3 regions of the Pseudomonas sp. HD57-3 genome follow, and region 2 is predicted to be linked to each of the others. Evidence: predicted binding sites of a transcription regulator. Region 2 holds the regulator's gene; each other region holds the start of a gene.
What was found. The regulator FliA, encoded in region 2, starts transcription of late flagellar genes. The targets are predictions, from matches to a motif close to CTAAAGTTTNNNNNNNNNNNGCCGNTAA.
Positions count from the first base shown of each region.

Region 1: AC0R79_RS25490 (methyl-accepting chemotaxis protein) is a predicted target of FliA. The motif match lies at 5,054-5,081, and genes of this name have one in related genera.
Region 3: AC0R79_RS24520 (flagellar protein MotY) is a predicted target of FliA. The motif match lies at 5,880-5,907, and genes of this name have one in related genera.

Region 1 is NZ_CM148568.1:5,629,018-5,639,422, reverse strand. It holds gene AC0R79_RS25515 (hypothetical protein) at 126-404, shown strand; gene AC0R79_RS25510 (1-acyl-sn-glycerol-3-phosphate acyltransferase) at 454-1,617, opposite strand; gene AC0R79_RS25505 (CPXCG motif-containing cysteine-rich protein) at 1,760-1,942, shown strand; gene AC0R79_RS25500 (putative signal transducing protein) at 1,952-2,212, shown strand; gene AC0R79_RS25495 (SOS response-associated peptidase) at 2,249-2,872, shown strand; gene AC0R79_RS25490 (methyl-accepting chemotaxis protein) at 2,877-5,018, opposite strand; gene AC0R79_RS25485 (M48 family metallopeptidase) at 5,282-6,100, shown strand; gene AC0R79_RS25480 (TMEM165/GDT1 family protein) at 6,145-6,729, opposite strand; yybP-ykoY riboswitch at 6,817-6,941, opposite strand; gene AC0R79_RS25475 (class I SAM-dependent methyltransferase) at 6,981-7,979, opposite strand; gene AC0R79_RS25470 (2-hydroxyacid dehydrogenase) at 8,013-8,978, opposite strand; gene AC0R79_RS25465 (LysE family translocator) at 9,070-9,699, shown strand; gene AC0R79_RS25460 (AraC family transcriptional regulator) at 9,683-10,405, opposite strand, start outside.
Region 2 is NZ_CM148568.1:2,003,337-2,013,741, forward strand. It holds gene flhA (flagellar biosynthesis protein FlhA) at 1-1,526, shown strand, start outside; gene flhF (flagellar biosynthesis protein FlhF) at 1,538-2,878, shown strand; gene fleN (flagellar synthesis regulator FleN) at 2,992-3,822, shown strand; gene fliA (RNA polymerase sigma factor FliA) at 3,819-4,559, shown strand; gene AC0R79_RS09055 (chemotaxis response regulator CheY) at 4,727-5,098, shown strand; gene AC0R79_RS09060 (protein phosphatase CheZ) at 5,117-5,905, shown strand; gene AC0R79_RS09065 (chemotaxis protein CheA) at 5,945-8,215, shown strand; gene AC0R79_RS09070 (protein-glutamate methylesterase/protein-glutamine glutaminase) at 8,265-9,401, shown strand; gene AC0R79_RS09075 (flagellar motor protein) at 9,401-10,141, shown strand; gene motD (flagellar motor protein MotD) at 10,154-10,405, shown strand, end outside.
Region 3 is NZ_CM148568.1:5,416,327-5,426,731, reverse strand. It holds gene AC0R79_RS24555 (molybdopterin oxidoreductase family protein) at 1-1,687, shown strand, start outside; gene grxD (Grx4 family monothiol glutaredoxin) at 1,785-2,126, shown strand; gene bfr (bacterioferritin) at 2,233-2,709, opposite strand; gene AC0R79_RS24540 (bacterioferritin-associated ferredoxin) at 2,909-3,127, opposite strand; gene AC0R79_RS24535 (peroxiredoxin) at 3,419-4,021, shown strand; gene rnt (ribonuclease T) at 4,096-4,770, opposite strand; gene pyrC (dihydroorotase) at 4,767-5,813, opposite strand; gene AC0R79_RS24520 (flagellar protein MotY) at 5,974-6,882, shown strand; gene AC0R79_RS24515 (argininosuccinate synthase) at 7,012-8,229, shown strand; gene AC0R79_RS24510 (hypothetical protein) at 8,389-8,973, opposite strand; gene AC0R79_RS24505 (response regulator transcription factor) at 9,378-10,004, shown strand; gene AC0R79_RS24500 (PA3496 family putative envelope integrity protein) at 10,093-10,272, opposite strand; gene nth (endonuclease III) at 10,380-10,405, opposite strand, start outside.

The DNA of each region.
Region 1 (10,405 bases), 2.9 Mb from region 2:
AGCCATCGGTCGATTGACGGGTTATTTGTCGCAAAGGCTAGGGCAGTGGGGGAGGGTTTCGGTAGAATCCGCGCCGCGGTCGTCGGTCTGGCGTTCGCCATACCCGGTTTAGATTGAGGTCTGTGATGTCGCTGCACTTGATGACGCTGTTTACCGCCCATCCCGCCAAACTGATCAACCTGCTGGCCCTGCTGTTGGCCTTCCCCGGCAGTTGGCTGCTGCACGCGACCCGTCGCCGTGAACAACGGGCGATGGCCAGTATCGCGGCCCAGCGTCAGAGTCAGCCGAATCAGGAGCCGGTGCTCGATTGGGCGACCCTGCGCATGAATCGCTTCTTCTACCGCTTCGGTTTTGCCTGTCTGGGCCTGGCGTTGCTGGTGTCCTGGATCAGTACCCGCTTCTGAACGAAAAACGGCGCCCGAAGGCGCCGTTCTTGTATCTGGCCGACACCGCTTACAGCGGCAAACCAGCCTTGACCCGGTACTGATTGCGTACCGGCGTCGCATATTGCAGCACCAGATACGGACGATGCTCCTCGGGGCAGGCGTCCAGACGGTTCTGCCATTCTTCCTGGGCCTTGGCCAGTTCCTCGGCACCGAACACGTCGGCAGCCTTCGGCACGTTCAATTGCGGATCGGCATCGGCCCACTGCGCGTACGCCAGGTAATGCACCGGGAACAACCGGTAGCCGCCGAGAATCTGCTTGTCCATCTCGACCGCCAATTGCTTGGTGTCTTCGAACAGCTCGGTGATCGGCGCGGCGAAGTTCACGTGCACCCGGCCCTTGTAGCCGGTGATGCCCTTGGCGATGCTCACGTCATCCTCGCCCGGCGCCTTGCTGTAGGTGCCGGTGGTGGCGCGGATGTACAGCTCGCGGGCCTTGGCCTGGTCGCATGGGTCGTATTCGTAGCTGATCGACACCGGGGTCAGGTTCAGCGACTGAATGACCTCGCCGAACGGCTCGTCCTTGCGGCTCATGTGGAACATCTTGAGGATCGCCGACTCGGTACGGTCGTCACCGTCCTTCGCGCGGCCTTCGGCCTGGGCGATCCAGATTGAGGCGCAGTCGTTGCGGATCGAGTGGTTGATGTACGCCGACAGCAATTGATAGGCGGCCATTTTCTCGCGACGCCCGGTGATCGAGCGATGAACGATGAAGCTCTTGTTCAAGCGCATCAGATCGCTGACGAACGGCTTTTGCAGCAGGTTGTCGCCAATCGCGATGCGCGGCGTCGGCAGGCCGGCGTGGTACACGGCGTAGTTGACGAAGGCCGGGTCCATCACGATGTCGCGGTGGTTGGCGATGAACAGATAGGCGCTGCCGGACTTGAATTGCTCGACACCGGTGTAGGTCACGCCGTCGGTGGCGCGCTCGATGGTGTGGTCGACGTAGAACTCGACCTTGTCCTGCAAAGTGGCCACGGAGGTCACGTCGGCAAACTCACGACGCAGCCGATGGGCTATAAGTGGTTTGAGCATCCAGCCGAAGGCACCGGCAAAACGCGGGAAGCGGAAGTGGGTGAGGATATCTAGAAACGCCTTGTCGCCGAGCAGTCGCGCCAGTACCGCAGGTACTTCGCTGTCGTCGTAAGGTCGGATGGCATCGAATTCGCCCATCATGCTCTCTTGTTGGAAACGGCTAGGGTAAGTAAAGGTTTTGATCGAAAACCAACGGGGCACGGTCTGAAAAAGTAGCCAGACAAAAATAGCCCTGCAAATAGACCGGCGATTATACGCACAAGTCACCCGGGAGACCGCGATGCTGGAAAGCGCAGTATATGAATGTCCGTATTGTGGTGAAGAGGTCGAGACGACCGTGGATCTCTCCGCTGGCGACCAGACCTATATTGAAGACTGTCAGGTGTGCTGTCGGCCGATCACCTTTGTGTTGCAGGTCCACGGAGAGGACTGGTTTCTGGAAGTCTTCCACGAAAACGATTGAGGCGCGCTCATGCAGCGAATCTACGAGCCGGAAAACCTGATGGAAGGCGAAATGCTCAAGGGCATGCTCGCCAGCGAGGGCATCGAGGCGCATCTGGTCGGGCGCGATCTGCTGGGCGGCACGGGCGAGTTGCCGATCTTCGGTCTGCTGGGCCTGTCGGTCGATAACGACCAGGCCGAATACGCCCGCGAGTTGATCAGTGCGTACAATGCCGCGCTGCCGCTGCCCGGCGATGAACCGGACAGCTATCCCGGGACGCTGGTCTGTTAGGCTGGCGTTCGTTTTATTTGTGAGTCGTGCTGCCCCATGTGTGGACGTTATGCCCTGTTTCGCTGGAACCGCGATTTCGCGAACCTGCCAGGTTTTCCTGCCGATCAGCAGGCGCAGTGGAACATTTCCCCCAACGATTCGGTGTTGATGCTGCGCGCCGAACCCGACGGCCAGCGCACGCTGGCCCGTGCCCGTTGGGGGCTGACACCGCCGTGGCTGACCGACATGTCGCGCACGCCGGCCCACGCCCGGGCCGAAACCGTCGCCGAACAGCCGATGTTCCGTGAAGCCCTGCGCCTGCGCCGCTGCCTGCTGCCGGCCAACGGTTTCTACGAATGGCGCGGCAACGTGCGCAAACGCCCGTACTGGCTGACGCCGGGGGAAGGTGCTTCGTTGTTTTTTGCGGCGATCTGGGAAGCGTATCCGGTGCAGGAGCAGGTGTGGCTGAGCACGGCGGTGATCACTCAGTCGGCGGCCAGTCAGCGCCGGCCGTTGATTCTCGATGAGGCGGGGCAGGCGGCGTGGCTTGATCCTGAAACGCCGTTGCATGTCCTGCAGGGTTTGCTCGCCAGCGAACCCGCCGCCTTGCGCGAGCGGGTGCTGGCGAATCTGGTCAATGATCCGAAGCTCAACGGGCCGGAGTGCCTGACTCCGGCCTGATCGGTCAGACCTTGAACTGATTGATCAACCGCCGCTGTTGCTCCGCCAGTTTGGTCAAATCGGCACTCGCCGAACTCGATTCATCCGCACCACCCGCCACCTCATTGGCCACCTGACCGATATTGATCACGTTACGGTTGATGTCGTCGGCCACCGCGCTCTGTTCCTCGGCGGCGCTGGCGATCTGGGTGTTCATGTCGTTGATCACCGATACCGCCTGAGTAATGGTCTCCAGCGCTTCGGCTGCCTTGGCCGCGTGCTGCACGCTTTCGTCGGTGCGGTTCTGGCTGTCCTCCATGACCCGCACCACATCGCGGGTGCCCTGTTGCAGTTGCTGGATCATGCTCTGGATTTCTTCGGTGGCCTTCTGGGTTTTCTGCGCCAGGTTGCGCACCTCGTCGGCCACCACCGCAAAACCACGTCCTTGTTCACCAGCGCGGGCCGCTTCGATCGCCGCGTTGAGGGCCAGCAGGTTGGTCTGCTCGGCGATCCCGCGAATGGCGATGAGGATCGCGTTGATGTTTTCGCTGTCCTTGGCCAGGGTCTGCACCACGTCCACGGCCTTGCCGATTTCCACGGCCAGCACGCCGATCGAATTCGACGTATCGCGCACGATTTGCATGCCCTGGCTTGCCGCCTGATCAGCGTGGCTGGCGGCTTGTGCAGCCTGGGTCGCGTTACGCGCCACGTCTTGCGCGGTGGCGGTCATTTCCTGCACGGCGGTGGCGACCTGATCAATCTCGGCCATTTGTTTCTGAATGCCGATATTGGTGCGGATTGCGATGTCCGCGGTGTGCTCCGAGGAATCGCTGACGCTCTGTACCGACGACACCACCTGCGTGATCATCCCCTGCAGTTTGGCGAGGAAGGTATTGAAGCCTTTGGCGATTGAACCGAGTTCGTCTTTGCGGTCACTGGTCAAACGACGGGTCAGGTCACCTTCGCCCTGGGCAATGTCATCGAGCATGGTCACCATTTGTTTGAGCGGGCGGGCGATGCCGTGGCCCACCAGCCAGATCACCAGCAGGCCGAGGCCGGCAATGATCAGACCGACCATGGCCATGCCGAAGGTGTCGGATTTGCGCTGGGCGTCGAGGTCGCCTTGGAGCTTTTGCAGGTCAGCCATTACCGCGTCGAGCGGCAGTTGCAGCATCAGCGTCCAACGCGCGTCGGTCTGGCCGATGCCGAACGGCAGGTACAACTCGATCCGGCCTTGCTCTTTATTGACGGTGTAAGTCACTTCGCCGCGCTTGAGATTGGCCATGTTGGAGATCTGTTGCGCGTCGAGAATGTCGCTGACTTTCTCGCCGAATTTGCTCGGATCCTTGGTGTAGGCGACGATCCGGCCATTGCCGCCGATCAGGGCCATTTGCCCGGCGCCGCTGTACAGTTTCTGGTTGGCGCCCAGGAGCATTTCCTGGATGAAGTTCACCGACAGGTCGGCGCCGACGATGCCCTGGAAGGCGCCGTTGAGCATGATCGGTTCAATAAAGGAGGCGAGCATGACGATCTTGTCGCCGACCTTGTACGGGGCGGGATCGATCACGCAGGATTTCTTGGTTTCTTTCGAGCACAGGTAGTACTCGCTGGCGCGCACGCCGGTGGACAGGACTTTCTGGTCGTCGACGTCTACCAGTTTGTCCAGGCCCAGGGTGCCGTCGTCGTTGCGGAACCACCACGGCAGGAAACGTCCGTTGGCGGCGTCGATGCCGACCACACTGGTGCCGACGTAGGCCGAATCGTTGTGGTCGAGTGCGTTCTTTTCCCAACCGATGTAGGTGCCGAGAATCTTCGGGTTCTTCTCGACGTTTTCCTTGATCAGGCTGATCAGTTGCTCACGGCTGACGGTCAGTCGCGGCTGACCATCGGCGGCCGGCGTGCCGAGCAGGGCGTTGACGCGTACCAGTCCGCCGGCAATCAGCAACGGTGCTTCCAGTTCGCGCTGGATCTGGCTGACCTGGGTCTGTGCCAGCGACGTCAGGCGCTGTTCGATGACTTGCTCGAACTGGGCCTGGGTCCGTTGCTGGACCATTTCCTGTGTGCGGGCACCGGAGAACAGCGCGTACAGCACCAGCGCGGCGACTACGCTGAGTACGATGGCGCCGGCCAGGGCGGCCACGGAAAACTGGATCGACTTGAACTTCATGGGAGCTCCGCACGCGAGAGGACGTCTGCGCTGCTGTATCGGCAGCCACTATTGCGCCATGAGGTGCGGAGCAAGTAATTGCAGTCGGATGTCGCAAATGGATCAGTGCGCGACGCAGTTGCAGCGGGCGCGGCGGTGGATGTGAATTTTTTCCTGCAGGGCTGGCGTACGTGTTCTGAAAACAGGTGCAACACGTCCGTTGTATCTGGCGTCGATACAATTACCCGCCTAGGATACGCGGCAGGTTTTCAGGGAGCTTTTGAATGAACAAGACATTGGTTGTAAGTGCACTGAGCGCGGCGCTGTTGCTGGCCGGTTGTCAGTCGGTCAACACCACCAGCGGCGGTGCCGTGGGCGTGGAGCGCAAGCAGTACATGTTCAGCATGCTGTCCTCGCAAGAGGTCGACCAGATGTATGCCCAGTCCTATCAGAAGACCGTGGGCGAGGCGTCCAGCAAAGGCGTGCTGGACAAGACCAGCAATGACGCCAAACGCATTCAGGCCATCGCCAACCGGCTGATCGCCCAGGCACCGAATTTCCGTCCGGATTCGGCGCAGTGGAAATGGGAAGTGAACCTGATCAAGAGCGACGAGCTCAACGCCAACTGCGGTCCTGGCGGCAAGATCATTTTCTACACCGGGCTGATCGACAGCCTGAAACTCACCGACGATGAAATCGCCGCGGTCATGGGCCATGAAATCGCTCACGCCTTGCGCGAGCACGGACGTGAAGCCATGTCCAAGGCCTATGGCATCGAAATGGCCAAGCAGGGCGCCGGTGCGTTGCTCGGCCTGGGGCAGGACAGCCTGGCGCTGGCCGACACCGTGGCCAACTACGGCATGACGCTGCCCAACAGCCGCGCCAACGAGAACGAGGCCGACCTGATCGGTCTGGAACTCGCCGCGCGTGCCGGGTACAACCCGAACGCCGCCATCACTCTGTGGGAGAAGATGAGCAAGGCCTCTGAAGGCGCGCCGCCGGAGTTCATGAGCACTCACCCGTCTTCCAGCAGCCGCACGGCTGCGTTGCAGGCGGCGATTCCGAAGGTCATGCCGCTTTACGAGAAAGCGCCCAAGTCCTGAAGCCATGATCGCTCCCGCACTCGGTGCGGGAGCGATCTGCCGGATCAAACCCAGCCGCTGCTCTGCATCGCCTTGTACACCGCGACGATCGCCAGGATCAGGAACGCCGAGGCGGCCAGTCGACGGATCAGGGTCAGCGGCAGTTTCTCTGCTGCGAAATTCCCCGCCAGTACCACCGGCACGTTGGCGATCAGCATGCCCGCCGTCGTACCGATGATTACCAGCCACAGCTCCGGGTATTGCGCCGCCAGCATTACGGTAGCGATCTGGGTCTTGTCACCGATTTCCGCGAGGAAGAACGCAATCAGCGTGGTCAGGAATGGCCCGAACTTGCGGGCGGTGCTGGCTTCATCGTCGTCCATCTTGTCCGGCACCAGCGTCCACAGGGCGGTGGCGGCGAAGCTCGCGGCGAGAATCCAGTGCAGGACCGAATCGGAGAAGAAGCTGCCGAACCAGGCGCCGACCGCACCGGCTGCCGCGTGGTTGGCCAGGGTCGCAGCCACGATACCGGCAATGATTGGCCAGGGTTTGCGGAAGCGAGCGGCGAGAATCAGCGCGAGCAGTTGCGTCTTGTCGCCGATTTCGGCCAAGGCAACGATTGCGGTGGGAACGAGTAACGAGTCCAGCATCAGGATTTCCTAAGGGGCGGGTCGACACGGCTATGACACGTACAACCTTCCCGCCCCGGGTAAGGTGTGCGTGTCATAGGTCTTGTCAAACCCTGCGATCCGTCTGGTGCGGACGCTTGGGTCGCATACGCCATGATCTGAGGATCAAGTATGTTGACGTATGCCGGACGAGCTTGGCGCTCGTGGGAGACTACTCCCCTAGGACGGAGCGGATTCTGCCTAGGCAGAATCCATTCGGCAAGTGCTAATTTTCAGCCGCGCTTGGCCCGGTAAATCCGGAAACCATTGCCTTCGGCCTTGATCGCGCAGACCCCGAGATGCTCTTCGATCAGCGGCTGATACTTGAGGAAGCTGTTGGCAACCAGGCGAAGTTCGCCACCGTTTTTCAGATGTTTTGCCGCTTTTCGCAGCAAGTTCTCGGTAGCGAAATAATCGGTGTGCACGCCGACATGGAACGGTGGGTTGCTCAGAATTGCGTTCAAACCCATCGGCGCGGCGTCGATGCCGTCACCGGTCAATACTTCGGCTTCCAGACCGTTGGCCGCCAGGGTCAGACGGCTGCTGGCGGCAGCGAAGGCATCAACGTCGAGCAACGTGACCTGATTGTGCGGGTAACGACGCTTGACCGCCGCACCGAGTACGCCGGCGCCGCAACCGAAGTCCAGCAGATGACCGCTCGGCAGTTTGTCCAGGTGCTCCAGCAGCAGGGCGCTGCCGCGATCCAGTCGGCCATGGCTGAACACGCCCGGCAGGCTGATGACTTTCAACGGGCCTTCGGCCAGCGGCAGTTCGTAAGTCTGCGCCAGGCTTTCCAGCGGTTTGGCTTCCGGCGCGTTGGCCACGGTCACTTGCCACAACTGGCAATGGCGCGCGCTGTCGAGCTTGCGCGGCTTGCCGAACGGGTTGAGTTGCTTGGATGCGCCTTCGATACCACTGCGTTTCTCCCCGACCAGATACACCTCACGCCCGGCCAGACGCGAAGCCACGGCATTGAGGATGTAATCGGTCAGATCCTTGGCCTTGGGCAGGAACACCACGGCGTTGGTGAATTCGCGTTCCGGCACGTTCACGCCAAAATGGCTGCGGCCTTCGAAGCGCGCATCGAGCGCGGCCTGATCGCCGGCGTGCCAGCACCAGCCAAACGCATCGGGCAGACGCCCCAGCAGATCATCGGCAGGTAAACCGGCCAGCAACACCGAACCCTGGAATAACTCGGCCTGACGAAGCAGTACTTCACTGCGCGGATCCATAACTGCTCCTGTGAAAAAAAGTGCCGCAGTTTATCAACTGACGACCCGCAGCGCCTTACCGCTGTAGAACGCCTGGGTGTTTTCGACCAGTTGGCCAACGATCCGCTGCCGCGCTTCGCGGCTGCCCCAGGCGTTGTGCGGGGTGACGATCAGGCGCGGGATGTCGGCGGCGAGCAGCGGATTGCCGTGGGTCGGTGGTTCGACGCTCAGTACATCGGTGGCCGCGCCGCCCAGATGACCGCTGCGCAAGGCGTCGGCCAGGGCCTGTTCGTCGATCAGCCCGCCCCGGGCGGTGTTGACCACGAACGCGCCGGGTTTCATCGAGGCGAGTTCGCGAGCACCGATGAAATGCCGGGTGTGTTCGTTGAGCGGGCAGTGCAGGGTGAGGGCGTCGATCTGTGGCAACAGTTCTTCCAGCGGCAATCGATCCGGACGGGCCGGGCGCCCCGGAATCTGCCCCAGCAGCACGCGCATGCCGAAGGCTTCGGCCAGACGCGCGACCGCGCCGCCGAGTTCGCCGTGTCCAAGCAAGCCAAGGGTTTTGCCTTCCAGTTCGACAATCGGGTAATCCAGCAGGCAGAACTGTTTCGCCTGCTGCCAGCGGCCTTCGCCGACGGCTTTTTGATAATCGGCCAGGCGCGTGGCGAGGTTGAGCAGCAGCATGATCGTGTGCTGCGCCACCGACGGCGTGCCGTAACCCTGGCAGTTGCACACCGTGATGCCGTGGGCGCGGGCGGCGGCCAGATCGACGTTGTTGGTGCCGGTGGCGGTGATCAAGATCAGTTTCAACTGAGGGTTGGCGGCCATGGCGGCGGCGTCGATCAGGATCTTGTTGCTGATCGCCACGGTCGCCCCTTGCAGGCGTTCGCTCACTTGCGCAGGCAACGTCTGGGCGAACAGTTGCAGATCGCTGAAGCAGTCACGCAAAGGGCTCAGATCGAGATCGCCAAGATCCAGCGACGGGTGATCGAGGAATACGGCGCGGTGGGCGTTCGTCATCAACTGTACCTGTTGTGCTTTGAAGGGAAGGCGTAATCTGCCGAGCCTACCAGATGAAACAACTCGTTACGCTTGGCCGAAAGGAGCCCCCATGTACTGGACCGAATTCTTGACCGTTGCCCTGATTCACCTGCTGGCCGTCGCCAGCCCCGGTCCTGATTTCGCCGTGGTGGTGCGCGAAAGCGTGACCCACGGGCGACGCGCGGGGACTTGGACCGCGTTGGGCGTGGGCACGGCGATTTTCCTGCACGTCGGTTATTCGCTGCTGGGGATCGGCCTGATCGTTTCCCAATCGATTGTGCTGTTCAACGCCCTGAAATGGGCGGCGGCCGCGTACCTGCTGTACATCGGCTTCAAGGCCCTGCGTGCGCAACCGGCGAAAACCGTGACCGATGATCTGCACAAAGAAGCCGGCGAACGCACCGCCCGTGGCGCCTTCACCTCGGGTTTCGTGACTAACGGCCTGAACCCGAAAGCCACGCTGTTCTTCCTGTCGCTGTTCACCGTGGTGATCAACCCGCACACCCCGCTGGCAGTCCAGGCCGGTTACGGCATTTATCTCGCCGTCGCGACCGCCACCTGGTTCTGCCTGGTGGCCATGCTGTTCAGCCAGCAGCGCGTGCGCGCCGGTTTCGCCCGCATGGGCCACTGGTTCGACCGCACCATGGGCGCGGTGCTGATCGCCATCGGCGTGAAACTCGCGTTCACCGAGATGCATTGATCGAGCGAAGCTGATTCAGGGCGTTGAGGTACTCCCGGGGATTGTCCCCGAGCAAACGGCGAAACATCGCGCTGAACGCCCGCGCGCTGCCGTAACCCAGATCCCGCGCCACGCTCTGCACGCTGTCCCCGGCGAGCAGGCGGGGCAGGGCTTCCATCAGGCGCAGTTGCTGGCGCCAGGCATTGAAATTCATCTTCAGTTGTTGCTGGAACAGCCGCGCCAACGTGCGTGAGCTGGCGCCGACCTGCTGCGCCCAGTCTTCCAGGGTGTTGGGATGATCCGGCGTGCGTAACAGCGCCAGGCAAATGCCTTGCAGGCGCCGGTCAGTGGGCATCGGGATGTGCAGCGGCAGATTTTCGAGGCTGGCGAGTTCTTCCAGCATCAGTTGCTGGATCAGCGGATTGTCGGCATGCGGCGGGCCCTGCACCGCACGCAGGATCAGTTCGCGCAGCAATGGCGTGACCGCCAGCACACAACAGTTGCGCAGGCTGGCCGGCGCCAGTTCGGGGGCGATGAACAGTGAACGCATCTGCACATCGCCGGACATGAAAATCTCGTGGGCGACTTCGGGCGGAATCCACACCGCCCGACTCGGCGGAAGCACCCAGGCACCTTGCGCCGTCACCAGCCGCATCACTCCGCTCACGGCATAAAGCAATTGCGCCTCGCGGTGCAGGTGCAGCGGCTGGTGCGAGCCGTCCAGATA
Region 2 (10,405 bases):
GCAAGTTCGTACGCGGTGACGCCATCGCCGGTTTGCTGATTCTGTTCATCAACCTGATCGGCGGCATGGCCGTCGGTATCTTCCAGCACAACATGACTTTCGCTGACGCGGGCAAGGTTTACGCCTTGCTGACCATTGGTGACGGTTTAGTGGCGCAATTGCCATCACTGTTGTTATCTACAGCTGCGGCGATCATGGTGACCCGTGCTTCCGGCTCGGAAGACATGGGCAAGCAGATCAATCGCCAGATGTTCGCCTCGCCCAAAGCGCTGGCGGTGGCTGCCGGTCTGATGGCGGTCATGGGCCTGGTGCCGGGCATGCCGCACTTCTCGTTCCTGAGCATGGCTGCCCTGGCTGCCGGTGGCGCTTACCTGTTCTGGAAGAAGCAGAACGTGGCCAAGGTCGTCGCGCTGGAAGAGGTCAAGCGTCAACAGGAGCTGCTGCCGTCGCCGGCCCGCGCCATGGAAACCAAGGAGCTGGGCTGGGACGACGTGACCCCGATCGACATGATTGGCCTGGAGGTCGGCTACCGCCTGATTCCGTTGGTGGACCGCAACCAGGGCGGGCAATTGCTGGCGCGGATCAAGGGCGTGCGCAAAAAGCTCTCGCAGGATCTGGGCTTCCTGATGCCGACCGTGCACATCCGCGACAACCTCGACCTGGCGCCAAGCGCCTATCGCCTGACCCTGATGGGCGTGATCCTGGCCGAAGCCGAGATCTACCCGGATCGCGAACTGGCGATCAACCCGGGGCAGGTCTACGGCTCGCTCAACGGCATTACCGCCAAAGATCCGGCTTTCGGCCTGGAGGCGGTGTGGATCGAAGTCAGCCAGCGCGCCCAGGCGCAATCGCTCGGTTACACCGTGGTCGATGCCAGCACCGTGGTTGCGACCCACTTGAACCAGATTCTGTACAAGCACTCCAGCGAGCTGATCGGCCACGAAGAAGTGCAGCAATTGATGCAATTGCTGGCCAAGAGCTCGCCGAAACTGGCTGAAGAGCTGGTGCCGGGCGTGGTCACGCTGTCGCAGTTGCTCAAAGTATTGCAGGCGTTGCTGGCCGAACACGTGCCGGTGCGCGATATCCGCAGCATTGCCGAAGCCATCGCCAACAATGCCGCCAAGAGTCAAGATACCGCCGCTTTGGTGGCCGCTGTGCGGGTCGGCGTATCCCGCGCCATCGTCCAAAGCATTGTAGGGACTGAGTCGGAGCTGCCAGTTATCACGCTGGAGCCAAGGTTGGAACAAATATTGCTCAATAGTCTGCAGAAGGCAGGACAAGGCTCGGAAGAGGGCGTTCTGCTGGAGCCGAGCATGGCCGAGAAGCTGCAGCGTTCGCTGATCGAAGCGGCGCAGCGCCAGGAAATGCAAGGTCAGCCGGTGATCCTGTTGGTAGCAGGCCCGGTTCGCGCGATGCTCTCGCGCTTTGGTCGCCTGGCAGTTCCCGGACTGCATGTGCTGGCCTACCAGGAAATTCCGGACAACAAGCAAGTGACCATCGTTGCGACAGTAGGGCCCAACGGCTGAGGTAGTGGTTTATGCAAGTTAAGCGTTTTTTCGCCGCCGATATGCGTCAGGCCATGAAGCTGGTTCGTGATGAGCTGGGCGCTGATGCCGCCATCATTGGCAACCGCCGCATCGCCGGCGGCGTCGAGCTGACGGCGGCGCTCGATTACAAACTGTCGGCGCTGGCCCCGCGTGTTCCGAACATGGAGCTCGAGGACGAGCTGCGCAAGACCCAGTCGCGCATCGTCACCGCACAGGCCGAACTGAGCCTGCGTGGCGAAGCCGACGGCAACACCAATCGCCAGTTGTTCGCCGGGCTGCCGTTGACGGCCGGCCTGCCGCTGACCGCTGCCGAGCCGCTGACCGAACCGACCTACGAGGCTCCGGCCCGTCCGGCACCGGCGCCTGCAGCGGTTTCCGCTGGCGTCGACCCGCGTGCTCTGGACTCGATGCGTTTCGAACTCAACAGCCTGCGCGAACTGATGGAAGTGCAACTCGGCACTCTGGCCTGGAACCAGCTGCAAGGCAGCCGTCCGGCCCAGGCCAATCTGTACCGTCGTCTGCAACGCATCGGTTTGTCCGGCCCGCTGTCCCGTGATCTGCTGTCGATGATCACCGAGATCGACGAACCGCGTCAGGCCTGGCGCATGCTGCTGGCGCACCTGGCACGGATGATTGCCGTACCGGAAGTCGAGCCGCTGGAAGAGGGTGGGGTGATTGCCATGGTCGGTCCTGCCGGCATGGGCAAAACCACCACGCTGGCCAAACTGGCCGCCCGTTACGTGCTCAAGTACGGCGCGCAGAACATCGCGCTGGTGAGCATGGACAGTTTCCGTATCGGCGCGCAGGAGCAGCTCAAGACTCTGGGCCGCATCCTTAACGTTTCGGTGACCCACGTCGATCCGGGCCAGTCCCTGGTGCAGGCGCTGGATCCACTGCTGCGCAAACGCGTGGTGCTGATCGATACCGCCGGCCTGCAAGCCAGCGATCCTGCCCTGCGCATGCAGCTGGAAAGTCTGGCCGGTCGTGGCATTCGGTCGAAAAATTATCTGGTGCTGGCAACCACCAGCCAGAAACAGGTTCTAACCGCCGCTTATCACAGTTACAAGCGTTGCGGGCTGGCCGGGTGCATCCTGACTAAACTGGATGAGACGGCCAGCCTTGGCGAAGTGCTGAGCCTGGCGATCAGTCACGAACTACCGGTCGCCTACCTGACCGATGGGCCGCGTATTCCGGATGATCTGCATCTGCCGCGCCGTCATCAACTGGTCAGCCGCGCCGTCAGTGTGCAAATGCAGGAAGAACCCAGCGAAGAAGCCATGGCTGACATGTTCGCTGATATCTACCACAGTCCGACCAAGCAGGTTGGCTGAGGTAATGAACCGTTTTTGTACCTACATCGATGGTCTGCCATGCATTGTTCCGGTTGTGAACGCGCAGCCAGTAATGTGGCCTCCGTCTATGCAAGACAAGGTAAAGAAATAACATGGGCAGCATGCATCCCGTACAGGTGATCGCGGTGACCGGCGGCAAAGGTGGCGTCGGCAAGACTAATGTGTCAGTGAACTTGTCCCTGGCGCTGGCAGAGCTTGGCCGTCGGGTCATGCTGCTGGACGCCGACCTGGGGCTGGCGAACGTCGACGTTCTGCTGGGCCTCACACCCAAACGCACCCTGGCCGACGTGATCGAAGGCCGCTGCGAGCTGCGCGACGTGCTGTTGCAAGGCCCCGGCGGAATCCGCATCGTGCCCGCCGCTTCCGGCACCCAGAGCATGGTTCACCTGAGCCCGGCCCAGCATGCCGGCCTGATTCAGGCATTCAGCGACATCGGCGACAATCTCGACGTGCTGGTGATCGACACCGCTGCGGGTATTGGTGACTCGGTAGTCAGTTTCGTTCGCGCGGCCCAGGAAGTGTTGCTGGTGGTCTGCGACGAGCCGACCTCGATCACCGACGCCTACGCGCTGATCAAACTGCTCAACCGCGATTACGGCATGAACCGCTTCCGCGTCCTGGCCAACATGGCCCAGAGCCCGCAAGAAGGTCGCAATCTGTTCGCCAAGTTGACCAAGGTCACGGATCGCTTCCTCGACGTCGCCCTACAATACGTCGGCGCGGTGCCCTACGACGAAAGCGTGCGCAAGGCGGTGCAGAAGCAGCGTGCGGTCTATGAAGCCTTCCCGCGTTCCAAGTGCGCACTGGCGTTCAAGGCGATCGCACAGAAGGTCGACACCTGGCCGCTGCCCGCCAACCCGCGCGGCCACCTCGAATTTTTCGTCGAGCGCCTCGTGCAGCAAACGGCAGGACCTGTGCTATGACCGCCAGCGGTATGAACCTTTACAAAAAGTCGGCGCGTGACGCGCAGTACGAGCTGATCGAGCGTTACGCGCCACTGGTCAAACGCATCGCCTACCACTTGCTGGCGCGATTGCCGGCCAGTGTGCAGGTTGAAGACCTGATCCAGGCCGGGATGATCGGCCTGCTCGAAGTCTCGACCAAATACGACGCCAGCAAGGGCGCCAGTTTTGAAACGTACGCGGGCATCCGGATCCGCGGTGCGATGCTCGATGAAGTCCGTAAGGGGGATTGGGCGCCACGCTCGGTTCACCGCAATACCCGTATGGTCAGCGACGCGATTCGCTCGATTGAAGCTAAAACCGGCCGTGACGCTAAAGATCACGAAGTTGCGGCCGAACTCCAATTGAGTCTCGACGATTACTACGGGATTTTGAACGACACCCTGGGCAGCCGGCTGTTCAGTTTCGACGACCTGTTGCAGGACGGCGAACACGAAGGGCTGCACGAGGATGGCGCCAGTGCTCATCTGGAGCCGTCGCGCGATCTGGAAGACGAACGTTTCCAGGCCGCGCTGGCGGACGCGATTGCCAATTTGCCGGAGCGTGAGCGACTGGTGTTGGCGCTGTACTACGACGAAGAGCTGAACCTCAAGGAGATCGGTGAAGTCCTTGGCGTCAGTGAATCGCGGGTCAGCCAGTTACACAGCCAGTGCGCGGCCCGCTTGCGGGGGCGTTTGGGGGAGTGGCGAGCGCGCTGAAGGCAGTGTGGGGACACTGCGAACGAGGCTGGTGCGGTGGTGAACGGCACCGGTCTTGCTCTGTTGTGCTCCAGACAGTCATCGAGTGTTTTGCCGGATTGATTGAAATGGCGCGTCCAGGTGCTGGGCGCGTTTAAGACTGCTTGGAGGTCGAATTGAACAAAGACATGAAAATCCTCATCGTTGATGACTTCTCAACGATGCGGCGGATCATCAAGAACCTGTTGCGTGATCTCGGGTTCACCAACACCGTTGAAGCCGACGATGGCACCACTGCCATTCCGGTGCTCAACAGCGGCAGCATCGACTTTCTGGTGACCGACTGGAACATGCCTGGCATGACCGGTATCGACCTGCTGCGCCACGTCCGTGCCGATGAAAAGCTCAAGCACCTGCCAGTGCTGATGGTGACCGCTGAAGCCAAGCGCGAGCAGATCATCGAAGCGGCCCAGGCCGGCGTGAACGGCTATGTGGTCAAACCTTTCACGGCCCAGGCGTTGAAAGAAAAAATCGAGAAGATTTTCGAACGCATCGGCTGATGAACGCGCGGGGGAGCTATGGAGCATAACGAATCTTCACAGGGCGATTTTGAGTCGACCCTGAAAAAACACGCGGTCGAACTGGTCGAGAGCCTTGAAAAAGGCAAGTTCGGCGACGCTGTGCAACTGATCCATGAGCTCAATCAGACCCGTGACCGTGGCCTGTACCAGGAAGTGGGCAAGCTCACGCGTGAACTGCACAGTGCGATCGTCAATTTCCAGATCGATCCGCACATGCCGCAGGCTGAGGAAGTGTCGCAAATCACCGACGCTACCGAGCGCCTGGGCTACGTGGTCAAACTGACCGAAGCTGCCGCCAACCGCACCATGGATCTGGTGGAAAGCGCGACCCCTGTGGTCAATGGCCTGGCTGACGAAGCCCAGGCCTTGAGCGCCGATTGGAGCCGCTTCATGCGCCGTGAGGTCGGGGCTGAAGAGTTCCGTGAACTGGCGCGCCGGGTCGACGGTTTTCTGGCACGCAGCAGCGCGGACAACCGCGCGGTGTCGAGCAATCTGAACGACATTCTGCTCGCCCAGGATTACCAGGACCTCACAGGCCAGGTGATCAAGCGCGTGACCCAATTGGTCACCGAAGTCGAAAGCAACCTGCTCAAGCTCGTGCTCATGGCCAGCCAGGTGGACCGCTTTGCGGGCATCGAACATGACCGTGCGGCGATGCTTGCTGAAAAAGATCCACAAAAACATCTCTCGCAGGGTGAAGGTCCGCAGATTCATGCCGATAAACGAGAAGACGTTGTGTCCGGTCAGGACGATGTGGACGATTTGCTATCCAGCCTTGGATTTTGAGTTTTTTTGGGTTTTTAGACCTGTAGGAGCACCCCATTAATGAGCTTCGGCGCCGATGAAGAGATCCTTCAGGATTTCCTGGTTGAGGCCGGCGAGATTCTTGAGCAACTGTCCGAACAACTGGTCGAGCTGGAAAGCCGCCCGGATGACGCAGATCTGCTCAACGCAATTTTTCGCGGTTTCCACACTGTAAAAGGGGGCGCCGGCTTCCTTCAGCTCAACGAGCTGGTGGAGTGCTGTCACATCGCCGAAAACGTGTTCGACATCCTGCGCAAGGGTGAACGACGCGTCGATGCAGAACTGATGGACGTGGTGCTCGAAGCGCTGGACGCGGTGAACAGCATGTTCAGCGAAGTCCGCGATCGCAGCCCGATCACCGCCGCCACCCCGGAACTGCTGGCCGCCCTGGCGCGTCTGGCCGAACCGCAATCGGCGGATGAAGCCCCGGCTTCGCCTGTTGCCGAGATGATCGAAGAACTGGTCGTCGAAGGCGATTCGGGTGACATCACCGATAACGAATTTGAACAGTTGCTGGACTCGCTGAACGCCGTCAAGGCCGAAGCCGAAGCCCCGGCGGCTGCCGCTGCACCTGCTTCCACCGAAGCGGCCAGCGATGAAATCACCGACGCGGAGTTCGAGTCGCTGCTCGACCAGTTGCATGGCAAAGGCCAGTTCGCGGCCGACGCTGTGGCTCCGGCCGCTGCTGCACCGGCTGCTCCGGCGGCGGGCGACAGCTCGGACATCACCGACGACGAATTCGAAGCCTTGCTCGATCAGTTGCACGGCAAGGGCAACTTTGCCGTCGATGCACTGGAATCGGCAATTGCTTCGGTTCCTGCGACGGCTGCTCCGGCAGCGGCTGCGGCCGGTAGCGATCTGATCAGCGATCACGAGTTCGAATCGCTGCTCGACGATCTGCATGGCAAAGGCAAGTTCACTGACGTCGCCACCGGTGCCGTCGTGACTGCTGGCAATGCTTCGGCTGTTGCAACACCTGCTGCGAAGGCCCCGGCCGCTGCGGCAAAACCTGCTGCAAAAGCGCCTGAGCCGAAAGCCGAACCGGCCAAACCGGCTGCCGCTGCGGCACCGGCTCCGGCCCGTGCACCGGCGACTCCACCACCGGAAAAACCGGCGAGCGAAGCCGAGACCACCGTACGTGTGGATACCGCGCGTCTCGACGAAATCATGAACATGGTCGGCGAGCTGGTGCTGGTGCGTAACCGTCTGGTGCGCCTGGGCCTGAACAGCGGCGACGAGTCGATGCAGAAGGCCGTGTCGAACCTCGACGTGGTCACCGCCGACTTGCAGACCGCCGTCATGAAGACCCGGATGCAGCCGATCAAGAAAGTCTTCGGCCGCTTCCCGCGTCTGGTTCGCGACCTGGCACGTCAGCTCAAGAAAGAGATCAACCTGGAACTGGTGGGCGAAGAGACCGACCTCGACAAGAACCTCGTCGAGGCACTGGCCGACCCGCTGGTCCACTTGGTGCGCAACGCGGTCGACCACGGTATCGAGTCGCCGGAAGAACGTGAAGCTTCGGGCAAGGCCCGTGGCGGCAAGGTGATCCTGGCGGCCGAGCAGGAAGGCGACCACATCCTGCTGTCGATCTCCGACGACGGCAAAGGCATGGACCCGAACGTCCTGCGCGCCATCGCCGTAAAACGCGGTGTGATGGACAAGGATGCCGCCGATCGCCTGAGCGACACCGAGTGCTACAACCTGATTTTCGCCCCGGGTTTCTCGACCAAGACCGAGATCTCCGACGTGTCCGGCCGCGGTGTCGGCATGGACGTGGTGAAGACCAAGATTTCCCAGCTCAACGGTTCGATCAACATCTACTCGACCAAGGGCCAGGGCTCGAAGATCGTCATCAAGGTGCCGCTGACGCTGGCGATCATGCCGACCCTGATGGTGATGCTCGGCAATCAGGCGTTCGCGTTCCCGCTGGTGAACGTCAACGAAATCTTCCACCTCGACCTGTCGACCACCAACGTGGTGGACGGCCAGGAAGTGGTGATCGTGCGGGACAAGGCGCTGCCATTGTTCTACCTCAAGCGCTGGCTGGTCAGCTCCGCCGCTCACGAAGAGCAGCGCGAAGGCCATGTGGTGATCCTTTCGGTGGGCACCCAGCGGATCGGCTTCGTCGTCGATCAACTGGTCGGCCAGGAAGAAGTGGTCATCAAGCCATTGGGCAAGATGCTCCAGGGAACTCCGGGCATGTCCGGCGCCACCATCACCGGTGACGGCCGCATTGCACTGATTCTCGATGTTCCGAGCATGCTCAAGCGTTACGCCGCACGGCGTATTTGAATCCGGGGCGGCGGGGCGACAACGTCCCGCCGCACCTAATGGAGTGTTTATGGCAGTCAAAGTCCTGGTGGTGGACGATTCGGGTTTTTTCCGCCGCCGCGTCTCGGAAATTCTTTCAGCGGATCCGAGCATCCAGGTTGTCGGCACGGCAACCAACGGTAAAGAGGCGATCGATCAGGCCCTGGCCCTCAAGCCGGACGTGATCACCATGGACTACGAGATGCCGATGATGGATGGCATCACGGCCGTGCGGCACATCATGCAGCGCTGCCCGACGCCGGTGTTGATGTTCTCCTCGCTGACGCACGAAGGCGCCCGGGTTACCCTGGATGCGCTGGATGCCGGCGCGGTGGATTTCCTGCCGAAGAATTTCGAAGACATCTCCCGCAATCCGGAGAAGGTCAAGCAACTGCTGTGCGAGAAGGTTCACAGCATCTCGCGCAGCAACCGTCGTTTCAGTGCCTACAGTGCGCCGGCACCAGCCGCTGCACCTGCACCTGCGCCGACCCCAGCGCCGGCGCCGTCGAGCTTTGGCAGTCACAGCGCTCCGGCCCGTCCGGCACCTGCGCCTGCACCGACTCGCGCGCCAGCGGCCAGTGCTTCGTCGCCGGCCCCGAAACGCAAAAACTACAAGCTCGTGGCGATTGGTACGTCGACTGGTGGCCCGGTTGCCCTGCAACGGGTTCTGACCCAGTTGCCGGCCAACTTCCCGGCGCCGATCGTGCTGATCCAGCACATGCCGGCGGCCTTCACCAAGGCCTTCGCCGAGCGTCTGGACAAGCTGTGCCGCATCAGCGTCAAGGAAGCCGAGGATGGCGACATCCTGCGTCCGGGCCTGGCGCTGCTGGCACCGGGTGGCAAGCAGATGATGATCGACGGCCGTGGCGCGGTGAAAATCCTGCCGGGCGACGAGCGTCTGAACTACAAGCCGTGCGTGGACATCACCTTCGGTTCTGCAGCCAAGTCATACAGTGACAAAGTTCTGGCGGTCGTACTGACCGGCATGGGCGCCGACGGCCGTGAAGGTGCACGCCTGCTCAAGCAGGGCGGCAGCACGGTCTGGGCTCAGGACGAAGCCAGTTGCGTGATCTACGGCATGCCGATGGCCATCGTCAAAGCTGACCTCGCCGACGCGGTGTACAGCCTGGACGATATCGGCAAGCACATCGTCGAGGCATGCGTCTGATGGATGTTCTAAGCCTTATCGGGATCATCATGGCGTTCGTCGCCATCATCGGCGGCAACTACCTGGAGGGTGGTCACCTCGGCGCGCTGGCCAACGGCCCGGCAGCGCTGATCGTGCTCGGTGGCACCATCGGTGCCGCGCTGCTGCAATCGCCGATGAGCGCGTTCAAGCGCGCCATGCAGATTCTGGCCTGGATCTTTTTCCCGCCGCGTGTGGACCTGGCCGGCGGCATCGACCGCGTGGTCAACTGGAGCCTCACCGCGCGCAAGGAAGGCCTGCTGGGCCTGGAAGGCGTGGCGGATGCCGAGCCTGATGCCTACTCGCGCAAAGGCCTGCAACTGTTGGTCGACGGCGCCGAGCCGGAAGCAATCCGCAGCATCCTCGAAGTGGATTTCTACACTCAGGAAGCCCGCGATGTCGAAGCGGCCAAAGTGTTTGAAAGCATGGGCGGCTACGCGCCGACCATCGGCATCATCGGTGCGGTAATGGGCCTGATCCACGTGATGGGCAACCTGGCCGATCCGTCGCAACTGGGCAACGGTATTGCGGTCGCGTTCGTCGCCACCATCTACGGTGTGGCCAGTGCCAACCTGATCCTGTTGCCAGTCGCTGCCAAGCTCAAGTCAATCGCGTTGCGACAGTCGCGTTATCGCGAAATGTTGTTGGAAGGGATCTTGTCGATCGCTGAAGGTGAAAACCCACGCTCCATCGAGTTGAAGCTTCAGGGCTTCATGGATTAAGGGACTAACCTCATGGCACGTCGTCGCCAGCATGAAGAGCAAGTAAACCATGAACGTTGGCTGGTTTCCTACGCCGACTTCATCACCTTGCTCTTTGCCTTTTTCGTGGTGATGTACTCCATCTCGTCGATCAACGAAGGCAAGTACAAGATCATCTCCGAAGCGCTGATCGGGGTCTTCACCGACTCCGACCGCGCGCTCAAGCCGATCCCGATCGGTGAAGAACGACCGAAGACCGTGACCCCGGCCAAGCCGCTGGTCAAG
Region 3 (10,405 bases), 3.1 Mb from region 2:
CGATCAACTGCCCCATCACCTGACCAGCTACCTGATGTACGGCCACGGCCTGCTGCTGCCGATTCCGGACATCGATCACACCGACTTCATGTTGATCCTGGGCGGTAATCCGCTGGCGTCCAACGGCAGCATCATGACTGTGCCGGATGTGGAGAAGCGTCTGAAGGCGATCCAGGCCCGGGGCGGCAAAGTGGTGGTGGTCGATCCGCGGCGCAGCGAGACGGCGGCGATGGCCGACCAGCATTTGTTCGTGCGCCCCGGCGGCGATGCGGCGTTGTTGTTTGGTGTGCTCAACACGCTGTTCAGCGAAGGGCTGACGTCTGACAGTCATTTGCCGGTGGACGGTCTGGACGACGTGCGCGCGGCGGTGGCGGGGTTCACCGCCGAGGCCATGAGCCCGTTGTGCGCGGTTCCTGCCGCACAGATCCGCCAACTGGCCCGGGACTTCGCCGCCGCGCCAAGCGCTGTTTGCTACGGCCGGATGGGCGTTTCCACTCAGGCCTTCGGCACGCTGTGTCATTGGGTCGTGCAGTTGATCAATCTGGTGACCGGCAATCTCGACCGCGTCGGCGGTGCCTTGTGCACCGAGCCGGCGGTGGATCTTGTGGCCTCGACTTCGGGCGGGCATTTCAACAAATGGCAGAGCCGCGTGTCCGGGCGCCCTGAGTACGGCGGCGAATTACCGGTCTCGGCGTTGGCTGAAGAAATGCTCACCGAAGGCGAGGGGCAGATTCGCGCGCTGATTACCGTGGCTGGCAATCCGGTGTTGTCCACGCCCAACGGCCGGCAACTGGAGCAGGCGCTGGACGGGCTGGAGTTCATGGTCAGCGTCGATCTGTACATCAACGAAACCACGCGCTACGCCGACCTGATCCTGCCGTCGACCTCGGCGCTGGAGAACGATCACTACGACACCACCTTCAACCTGTTCGCGGTGCGCAACGTCACCCGTTTCAACCGGGCAATCCTCGCCAAACCCGAAGGGGCGCTGCACGACTGGGAAATTTTCGTCGGCCTGGCCAAGGCCTTTGCCGCGAAGACGGGCAAGGAACTGAAGCCGACGATGGCGCCGGCGAAGATGATCGACATGGGATTGCGCATGGGCTTGTATGGCGATGCATCCGAGCAAAAATTGTCGCTTGCGACGCTGTTCGATCATCCGCACGGTGTTGATCTGGGAGCGCTCAAACCCAACCTGACATCTCGATTGAAGAGCGCCAATCAACGAGTTCAGGCAGCGCCGCCGGAAATCCTGGCCGACCTTGCGCGCTTCGCCGCGTTGCAGGCGCCCGCCGCCGATGAGCTGTTGATGATCGGCCGCCGCCATGTGCGCAGCAACAATTCGTGGATGCACAATTACCATCGACTGGTGAAGGGCAAGCCGCGTCATCAGCTGTTGATGAACCCGGACGATCTCGCCAGTCGCGGGCTCAGTGACGGTCAGCTTGTGCGGGTCAGTTCGCGGGTCGGGCAGATCGAGGTCGAAGTGCTGGGCAGTGCGGACATGATGAAGGGCGTGGTCAGCCTGCCGCACGGTTGGGGTCATGCTCGGCCGGGTGTGCAGATGGCGATTGCCAGCGGTCAGCCGGGTTCCAGCGCCAATGACCTGACCGATGAATGCCAGCTCGACGAGCTGTCAGGCAACGCGGCGCTCAATGGCGTGCCGGTGACGGTGGCGGCGGCTTGAGCAAGTCTGTCGGGGAGACCGAGCAGGGCGCTCTGGATTCCGTTACAATGCGCCACCGTGCCGACCCATGAGTCGGAAAGTTCAGCCGAGGTGCTCCATGGATATCATCGAAACGATTAAAGAGCAGATTGCCAACAACACCATTCTGCTTTACATGAAAGGCTCGCCGAATGCCCCGCAGTGTGGCTTCTCCGCGAAAGCTGCGCAGGCCGTGATGGGCTGTGGCGAGAAGTTCGCCTACGTCGACATCCTGCAGAACCCGGAAATCCGTGCCAACCTGCCGAAGTACGCCAACTGGCCGACTTTCCCGCAACTGTGGGTCGGCGGTGAACTGGTCGGCGGCAGCGACATCATGGCTGAAATGTTCGCCAACGGTGAGCTGCAGACTCTGGTCAAGGAAGCATCCGCCAAGGCTGCTGCGGCCAAGTCCGAAGCCTGATTGGCTTCTTTCCGGATTTCGGCGAGTCTGAAGTCCGGGCAATAAAAAGCCCCGCCTCTCGAAAGAGGGCGGGGCTTTTTAGTGTCTCGAGTTTAGCGTTGGCTAATTACTCGTCTTCGCCCATCTGCGATTGCAGATAGTTCTCAAGACCGACTTTATCGATCAGGCCCAGTTGGGTTTCCAGCCAGTCGATATGTTCTTCTTCGGATTCAAGGATGTCTTCGAGCAGTTCGCGGCTGCCGAAGTCACCGACGGATTCGCAGTGGGCGATGGCGACTTTCAGGTCGGCATGGCCGGTCTTCTCGATACGCAGGTCGCACTCCAGCATTTCCTTGGTGTGCTCGCCGATGTGCAGCTTGCCCAGGTCCTGCACGTTCGGCAGGCCTTCGAGGAACAGGATGCGCTTGATCAGCTTGTCCGCGTGCTTCATCTCGTCGATGGATTCTTTGTACTCGTGCTTGCCGAGCTTGTTCAGGCCCCAATCTTCATACATGCGCGCATGCAGGAAGTACTGATTGATCGCGACCAGCTCATTGGCAAGGATCTTGTTGAGATGCTGGATGACTGTTACGTCGCCTTTCATGATGGGAGTCCTGCCCTAAGTAGCGGTATATAAGGCAGAGTTTGAGCTTGGTATTTATAAGTGTCAAACCTAAGTTATTGAATAATAAATGAAAATTAATCGGAATAAGAATGTTTGTGTTCCGCGTCTAGACGCTAAGCAGTTGATTTTCAGGCATAAAAAAACCGGACATAAGTCCGGTTCTTCGAATTCGGGATAATTACGCGGCGGTAAATTCTGCCGGGTAGGGGATCGCAGCCTGGGCGGTTTGCAGCTTGGTCAGGGTTTCGCGAACCACTTCCTTCGCCAGGCACGCACATTTGCCGCATTGGCTGGCTACGCCGGTGGCCTGACGAACTTCTTTATAGCTGCAGCAACCTTCATAGATCGCTTCGCGGATCTGTCCGTCGGTGACGCCAGTGCAGAGGCAAACATACATAAGTGAGAACCGTCGCTGGTTGTGACTCAATTGCGATGGATCTTAATGTTAACGAGAATGATTGTCAAAGTGCTTTCCCAGTGGTTTTCATCGCCAACGCCTGTGACTGACGAACGGTGGTACATGGCCGGATGCCAGCCGGGATTTCGCGAAAAACCTTTAAGGACAGTCGAAAAACGCAGTGTATGATGGTCGGCCCTTGCGAAGGGGGTTCGTGTCACAGGGCTGTCGCCTGAGGGTGGCAGGCTGGCCCGAACCCTGAACTTCAAGTTTCTACACCAGGAGATATCAATGAGCGTACTCGTAGGCAAACAAGCCCCTGACTTCACCGTCCCGGCCGTACTCGGCAATGGCGAGATCGTTGACAGCTTCACCCTGTCCTCGGCCATCAAAGGCAAATACGGCCTGGTGTTCTTCTACCCGCTGGACTTCACCTTCGTCTGCCCGTCCGAGCTGATCGCTCTGGACAACCGCATGGCCGACTTCAAGGCACGCAACGTAGAAGTGATCGCCGTGTCGATCGACTCGCACTTCACCCACAACGCCTGGCGCAACACCCCGGTCAACAATGGCGGCATCGGCCAGGTGAAATACACCATGGCTGCCGACATGAAGCACGACATCGCCAAGGCCTACGACGTTGAGTCCGAAGGCGGCGTGGCTTTCCGTGGCGCGTTCCTGATCGACGACAAAGGCGTTGTCCGCTCGCAGATCGTCAACGACCTGCCGCTGGGCCGTAACATGGAAGAGCTGATCCGTCTGGTCGACGCGCTGCAATTCCACGAAGAGCACGGCGAAGTCTGCCCTGCCAACTGGAAAAAAGGCGACAAAGGCATGAACGCTTCGCCAGAAGGCGTTGCGGCTTACCTGACCGAGAACGCTGCTGCCCTGTAAGGCGCAACGTCGAGGTACAAAAAAACCGGCCCATGTGGCCGGTTTTTTCATGCTCGGAAGAAAACCGACGAGTATCAGTCGTCGAAGTCTTCCCAGCCGCCCATCTGTTTCCAGCGGTTGACGATGCCGCAGAACAACTCGGCCGTCTTCTCGGTGTCGTAGCGCGCGGAGTGCGCTTCACGGCCGTCGAAGTCGATGTCGGCTGCCTGACAGGCCTTGGCCAGTACGGTTTGACCGTACGCCAGACCGGCGAGGGTCGCAGTGTCGAAGCTGGAGAACGGGTGGAACGGATTGCGCTTCATGTCCAGCCGCGCGACGGCGGCGTTGAGGAAGCCCAGGTCGAAGCTGCTGTTGTGGCCGACCAGAATCGCCCGCTTGCAGCCGTTGGCCTTCAAGGCCTTGCGCACGCCGCGGAAGATGTCGGTCAGCGCTGTTTCTTCGCTGACGGCCATGCGCAACGGGTGATCGAGCTTGATCCCGGTGAACTCCAGTGCCGCCGCTTCAACGTTGGCGCCTTCGAACGGCTCGACGCGGAAGAAGTAGGTGTGATCCGGGTAGACGAAACCCTTTTCATCCATGGCGATGGTGGTCGCGGCAATCTCCAGCAGAGCGTCGGTGGCCGAGTTGAAGCCACCGGTTTCTACGTCGACGACAACCGGCAGGTAGCCGCGAAAGCGTGCTGCCATTGGATGGCGCGAACCGCCGCCACCTTGACCGTCCAGTTCGTCGTCGAAATGGTCTTCACTCACGCGTGTTCCTCCAGCAGGCGCCAGCGCAGTTTTTCACCGGCGCGCAGCGGGATAACGGTCAGCTCGCCGAAAGGCAGGCTGGTCGGGGCGGTCCATTCGTCACGAACCAGGGTGATGCGATCGGTGTTCGCCGGCAGGCCGTAGAAACGCGGGCCGTTGAGGCTGGCGAAGGCTTCGAGCTTGTCCAGCGCATTGCGTTGTTCGAAGGCTTCGGCATACAGCTCGATGGCGGCGTACGCGGTGTAGCAGCCGGCGCAGCCGCAGGCGGCTTCCTTGGCGTGCTGGGCGTGCGGCGCCGAGTCGGTACCGAGGAAGAACTTCGCGCTGCCGCTGGTGGCGGCGTCGAGCAGGGCTTCCTGGTGCGTGTTGCGCTTGAGGATCGGCAGGCAGTAGAAGTGCGGCCGAATCCCGCCTACCAGCATGTGGTTGCGGTTGTAGAGCAGGTGATGCGCGGTGATGGTCGCGCCGACGTTGGCCGAAGCCTCGTTGACGAACTGCACGGCATCACCGGTGGTGATGTGTTCGAACACCACTTTCAGCGTCGGGAAACGCTCGACCACGCGGCGCATGTGCTCGTCGATGAAGATTTTTTCGCGGTCGAACACATCGACGTCGCCACGGGTGACTTCACCGTGGATCAACAGCGGCATGCCGACTTCGGCCATGGCTTCCAGCGCCGGGAAAATCTTGTCGATGCTGGTGACCCCGGAATCGGAGTTGGTGGTGGCTCCGGCCGGGTACAGCTTGGCGGCGTGCACGAAACCGCTGGCCTTGGCCTCACGGATTTCTTCGGGCTGGGTGCGGTCGGTGAGGTACAGCACCATCAGCGGCTCGAAACGACTGCCGGCCGGGCGGGCAGCGAGAATCCGCTGGCGATAGCCGTCGGCTTCAGCGGCGTTGCGCACCGGAGGTACCAGGTTGGGCATGATGATGGCGCGACCAAAGGTGCGCGCGACATCCGCAACGGTATTGGTCAACACGGCACCATCGCGAAGATGAATGTGCCAGTCGTCGGGACGCAGCAGGGTCAGGCGGTCGGACATGAGGGGATTCCAGGCGGGTCAAACTGAGGCGAATGCTACCGGAAAAGACTCTTGCAGGCACTCGCTATCAAGTTTTGCGACGAGCGTCCGATATCCCATAGGTATGCCGTAAAGATGTATGTCTCGGTCTTTTTTGTTGTAGAAGCCAATGGAGCCTCCCGTGCGCCAGCGATATTTAGCCTTGCTCAGTGTGTTTGCCAGCCTTCCCGCGATGGCACTGACCTACCAGACCCGTCTGGAGAACATTGAGTGGACGGTCGAGGGCGACAAGTTCGAGTGCCGTCTGACGCAGCCGATCACCGACTTCGGCTCGGGGCAATTCGTGCGCAAGGCCGGCGAGCAGGCGACCTTTCGCCTGAACGCCTACAACGCCATGCTCGGCGGCGGGTCGGCGACCTTGCTGGCGGCGGCTGCGCCGTGGCAGCCGGGACGTGGCGACATCAACCTGGGCACGGTTCGACTGGGCAGCGGCAACGTGCTGTTCAACAGTTCTCAGTCCCAGGCCGGGCAACTGATCAGTGGGCTGATGGACGGTCGCAGCCCGGTGGTACGCCGGGCATCGGGCGATGGTCGGGTGTCGGAAGTGCGCCTGTTGCCGGTCAAGTTCAGCAAGGCGTTCAATGACTATCAGACCTGCGTGGCGAAACTGCTCCCGCAGAATTTCGATCAGGTCAAACAATCGCAGATCGGCTTCCCCGGCGAGGGCATCGAACTGGACGCCGCCGCCAAGGCCAAGCTGCAAGTGATGCTCGAGTACATGAAGGCCGATCCGACGGTCAATCACATCGAACTCGACGGCCATTCCGACAACAGCGGCAATCGCCTGACCAATCGCGAACTGTCGCGTCGCCGCGCGCTGGCGGTGGTCGACTTCTTCAAGGCCAATGGCATCCAGGAATCGCAGATCACCGTGCGTTTCCATGGTGAGCGTTATCCTCTGGTGCCGAACACCAATGCCGCCAACCGGGCCAAGAACCGCCGGGTCAACGTGCACCTGGCGCGGGTGGCACCGACGACTGCTCCGGCACCTCAGGCCAGCACGCCTGCCAACACTGCGGCGACTTCCTGACCTGCCGGTCATCGTCGCCCTCTCGACAGATTCTGTCGCTTTGTCGTCTTAAGCTGTCGCGCCTCTGTAAATTATCGCGTTTGAGCGGTAGACTCCTCGGCTTTCCGTAGAACCCCGTGGAGTGATGGCATGGCGGACGTAAACAAGGTCGTTCTGGCGTATTCCGGCGGCCTGGACACTTCGGTGATCCTCAAGTGGCTGCAGGATACTTATAACTGTGAAGTCGTGACCTTCACCGCTGACCTGGGTCAGGGCGAAGAAGTCGAGCCGGCTCGCGCCAAGGCGCAGGCCATGGGCGTCAAAGAAATCTACATCGACGACCTGCGCGAAGAATTCGTGCGTGACTTCGTGTTCCCGATGTTCCGCGCCAACACCGTTTACGAAGGCGAGTACCTGCTGGGTACTTCCATCGCGCGTCCGCTGATCGCCAAGCGTCTGATCGAAATCGCCAACGAAACCGGCGCCGACGCCATTTCCCACGGCGCGACCGGCAAGGGCAACGACCAGGTCCGTTTCGAACTGGGTGCCTACGCACTCAAGCCAGGCGTGAAAGTGATCGCCCCTTGGCGCGAGTGGGACCTGCTGTCCCGCGAGAAACTGATGGACTACGCCGAGAAGCACGCGATCCCGATCGAGCGTCACGGCAAGAAGAAATCCCCGTACTCGATGGACGCCAACCTGCTGCACATCTCCTATGAAGGCGGCGTGCTGGAAGACACCTGGACCGAGCACGAAGAAGACATGTGGCGCTGGACCGTCTCCCCGGAGAAGGCTCCCGACACCCCGCAGTACCTGGAACTGACCTACCGCAACGGCGACATCGTCGCGCTGGACGGCGTTGAAATGACCCCGGCCACCGTGCTGGCGACGCTGAACAAGATCGGTGGCGAGCACGGCATCGGCCGTCTGGACATCGTCGAGAACCGTTACGTCGGCATGAAGTCCCGTGGCTGCTACGAAACCCCGGGTGGCACCATCATGCTGCGCGCTCACCGCGCCATTGAATCGATCACCCTGGACCGCGAAGTCGCTCACCTCAAAGACGAGCTGATGCCGAAGTACGCCAGCCTGATCTACACCGGTTACTGGTGGAGCCCTGAGCGTCTGATGCTGCAACAGATGATCGACGCCTCCCAGGTCAACGTGAACGGCGTCGTGCGCCTGAAGCTGTACAAGGGCAACGTGATCGTGACCGGCCGCAAGTCCGACGATTCGCTGTTCGACGCCAACATCGCGACCTTCGAAGAAGACGGCGGTGCCTACAACCAGGCCGACGCGGCGGGCTTCATCAAGCTCAACGCCCTGCGCATGCGCATTGCTGCCAACAAGGGCCGCAAGCTGTTCTGAGTCCTTCGGGCCTGATGTAAAAAAACGGCCTTGTCGTAGTGACAAGGCCGTTTTTTTTGCACTTTTCCTTTGACTTGATCGATATCGGTCAACGTTACTGTCCTCATCGGCTGTACATCGTGCGTTGCGTGGATGTCTTGCCCCGCGTTTTATCCCCTTTCAAATCTTTCCCAATACAGATGTGGTCAACGAATGCGTGTCGTAGATAATACAGAACGTTATTCCTTGGCTTCTCTTTGTTTGTTTGGCCAAAGTTTCGATATTGTCCTTAAGTAAAATATCTGACACAGCGTCGGTCAAAAACAGGAATAACCTCAGCGAATGCTTGTTTGGATGTGGGAATTTTTCCAATAGCACTTCTATTCCCGAACTCGTGTGTATCTGCCGAATGTCGATGATGTACACCCTGTCCAACGGTCTGGGTAGTTTGATAGCGTGTAATTCGACGTTTGGTTGAGTGGGAGAAGTCTCGGTTGGAAGAGTGATTTCTTCTTCGAACGCCTTGAGGAAGTTCTTGTCGCTGTCGAAGTCTGATGGAGCATACAGAGAGCGATAGTTGAAGTTCAGCGTGACGAAGAACAGAAATAACAAGTAGAACGGAAAGCTGATCAGAAACCAGACGTAGAGCTCCCGCTCATTATTATTAAGAAATGGCAATGACACGGCCGCGGAGGTCTCCGATATAAAGGCGAAGATGGCAATAACGGTGATGGGGTTGGGGATCTTCCTGTTGATTTTTAGCATGGTCTTTACTCATGAATGGTCTTTCTCGTCGTCTGGGTTGGATTGAGTGGTCGTGTTTAAGTTGTCGGCTAAACAGGGCCGTCGGTGTCTGGTGTTTATATTAAATTTCGGGGGTGCGATATATGTAAGTTGTTTCAGTTGTTTTTAATGTCTGGTCGTTGATCTTTGTTTCGGAGTTTTTTCAGTCTGTCGTGAAGGCTCTGAAGGAGGGCGTGGCAGACGCCGAACTTCCTGATGTGAATTCATGATTTTCTGTAAGTGAGTCTTTTCTGTAGGAATAATCTTTATTGCCTGTAGGAGGCGTCTCTCGGTGCTGGTGCAGAGGAACTTATCCATGCCATGGGTGAAATGACTACGTTATTGTGCCGGTTCTAAAAATTCGAACAGCGAAACTGGACTTGCCCATGAATAAAGTGCTGATCGTGGATGATCACCCCGTCATTCGTCTTGCGGTACGTATGCTGATGGAACGTCATGGCTACGAAGTCATTGCAGAAACCGATAATGGCGTGGATGCGTTACAACTGGCTCGTGACCAGATGCCGGATATTGTCATTCTGGATATCGGCATACCGAAACTGGATGGACTGGAAGTCATTGCGCGTCTTACGACGAGTGCGATGCCGTTGAAAGTGCTCGTGCTGACATCCCAGTCACCGGGACATTTTTCCATGCGCTGCATGCAATCGGGGGCGGCGGGATATGTTTGCAAGCAACAGGATCTGACGGAGTTGCTGAGTGCAATCAAGGCGGTACTGTCCGGATACAGCTACTTCCCGAACCAGGCGTTGCACACCGTGCGGACCAGTCTTGGTAACGCCAGCGAAGCGGACATGGTTGATCGCCTGTCCGGGCGCGAAATGATGGTGTTGCAGCAGCTGGCGCGCGGCAAGACCAACAAGGAAATTGCCGACGGGATGTTTCTCAGCAACAAGACCGTGAGCACTTACAAGACCCGCTTGTTGTTGAAGCTCAACGCGCGCTCCTTGGTGGATCTGATCGAACTGGCGCAGCGAAACGGCCTGGTTTGAGGTTTGTAGTGGCTGACGGATCATGGGCGGATCGAAATCAGCGTATGGCAGAAAGAGAAAAGCCTCCGTTTCGGGAGGCTTTCAAATGTCAGAGATCAAAATCGTAATCGGCCAATTGCTTCTGCAGTCGGCGCTCCTCAAGCAGGTTGTCGATGGTTCGGCGCTTGCTCAAGTTGGTCTTGGCGACTTCAACCACAGGTTCGGCATCATCGGCCTCCGTGGCGATAAAGTCGTCATCCGCTTCCAATTGCTCTTTGCTGGTGCTCATAAGGTCAACTCCAGGCTAAGACTGCCTTTGGCGCTCCTTATATCGATATTCCAGCAGATGGTAAAAAAGATTTTTTCAATCGATAAATCAATAAAACCAATAGCCGCTCAATCGTCAGAAGTTTTGTGCTTGT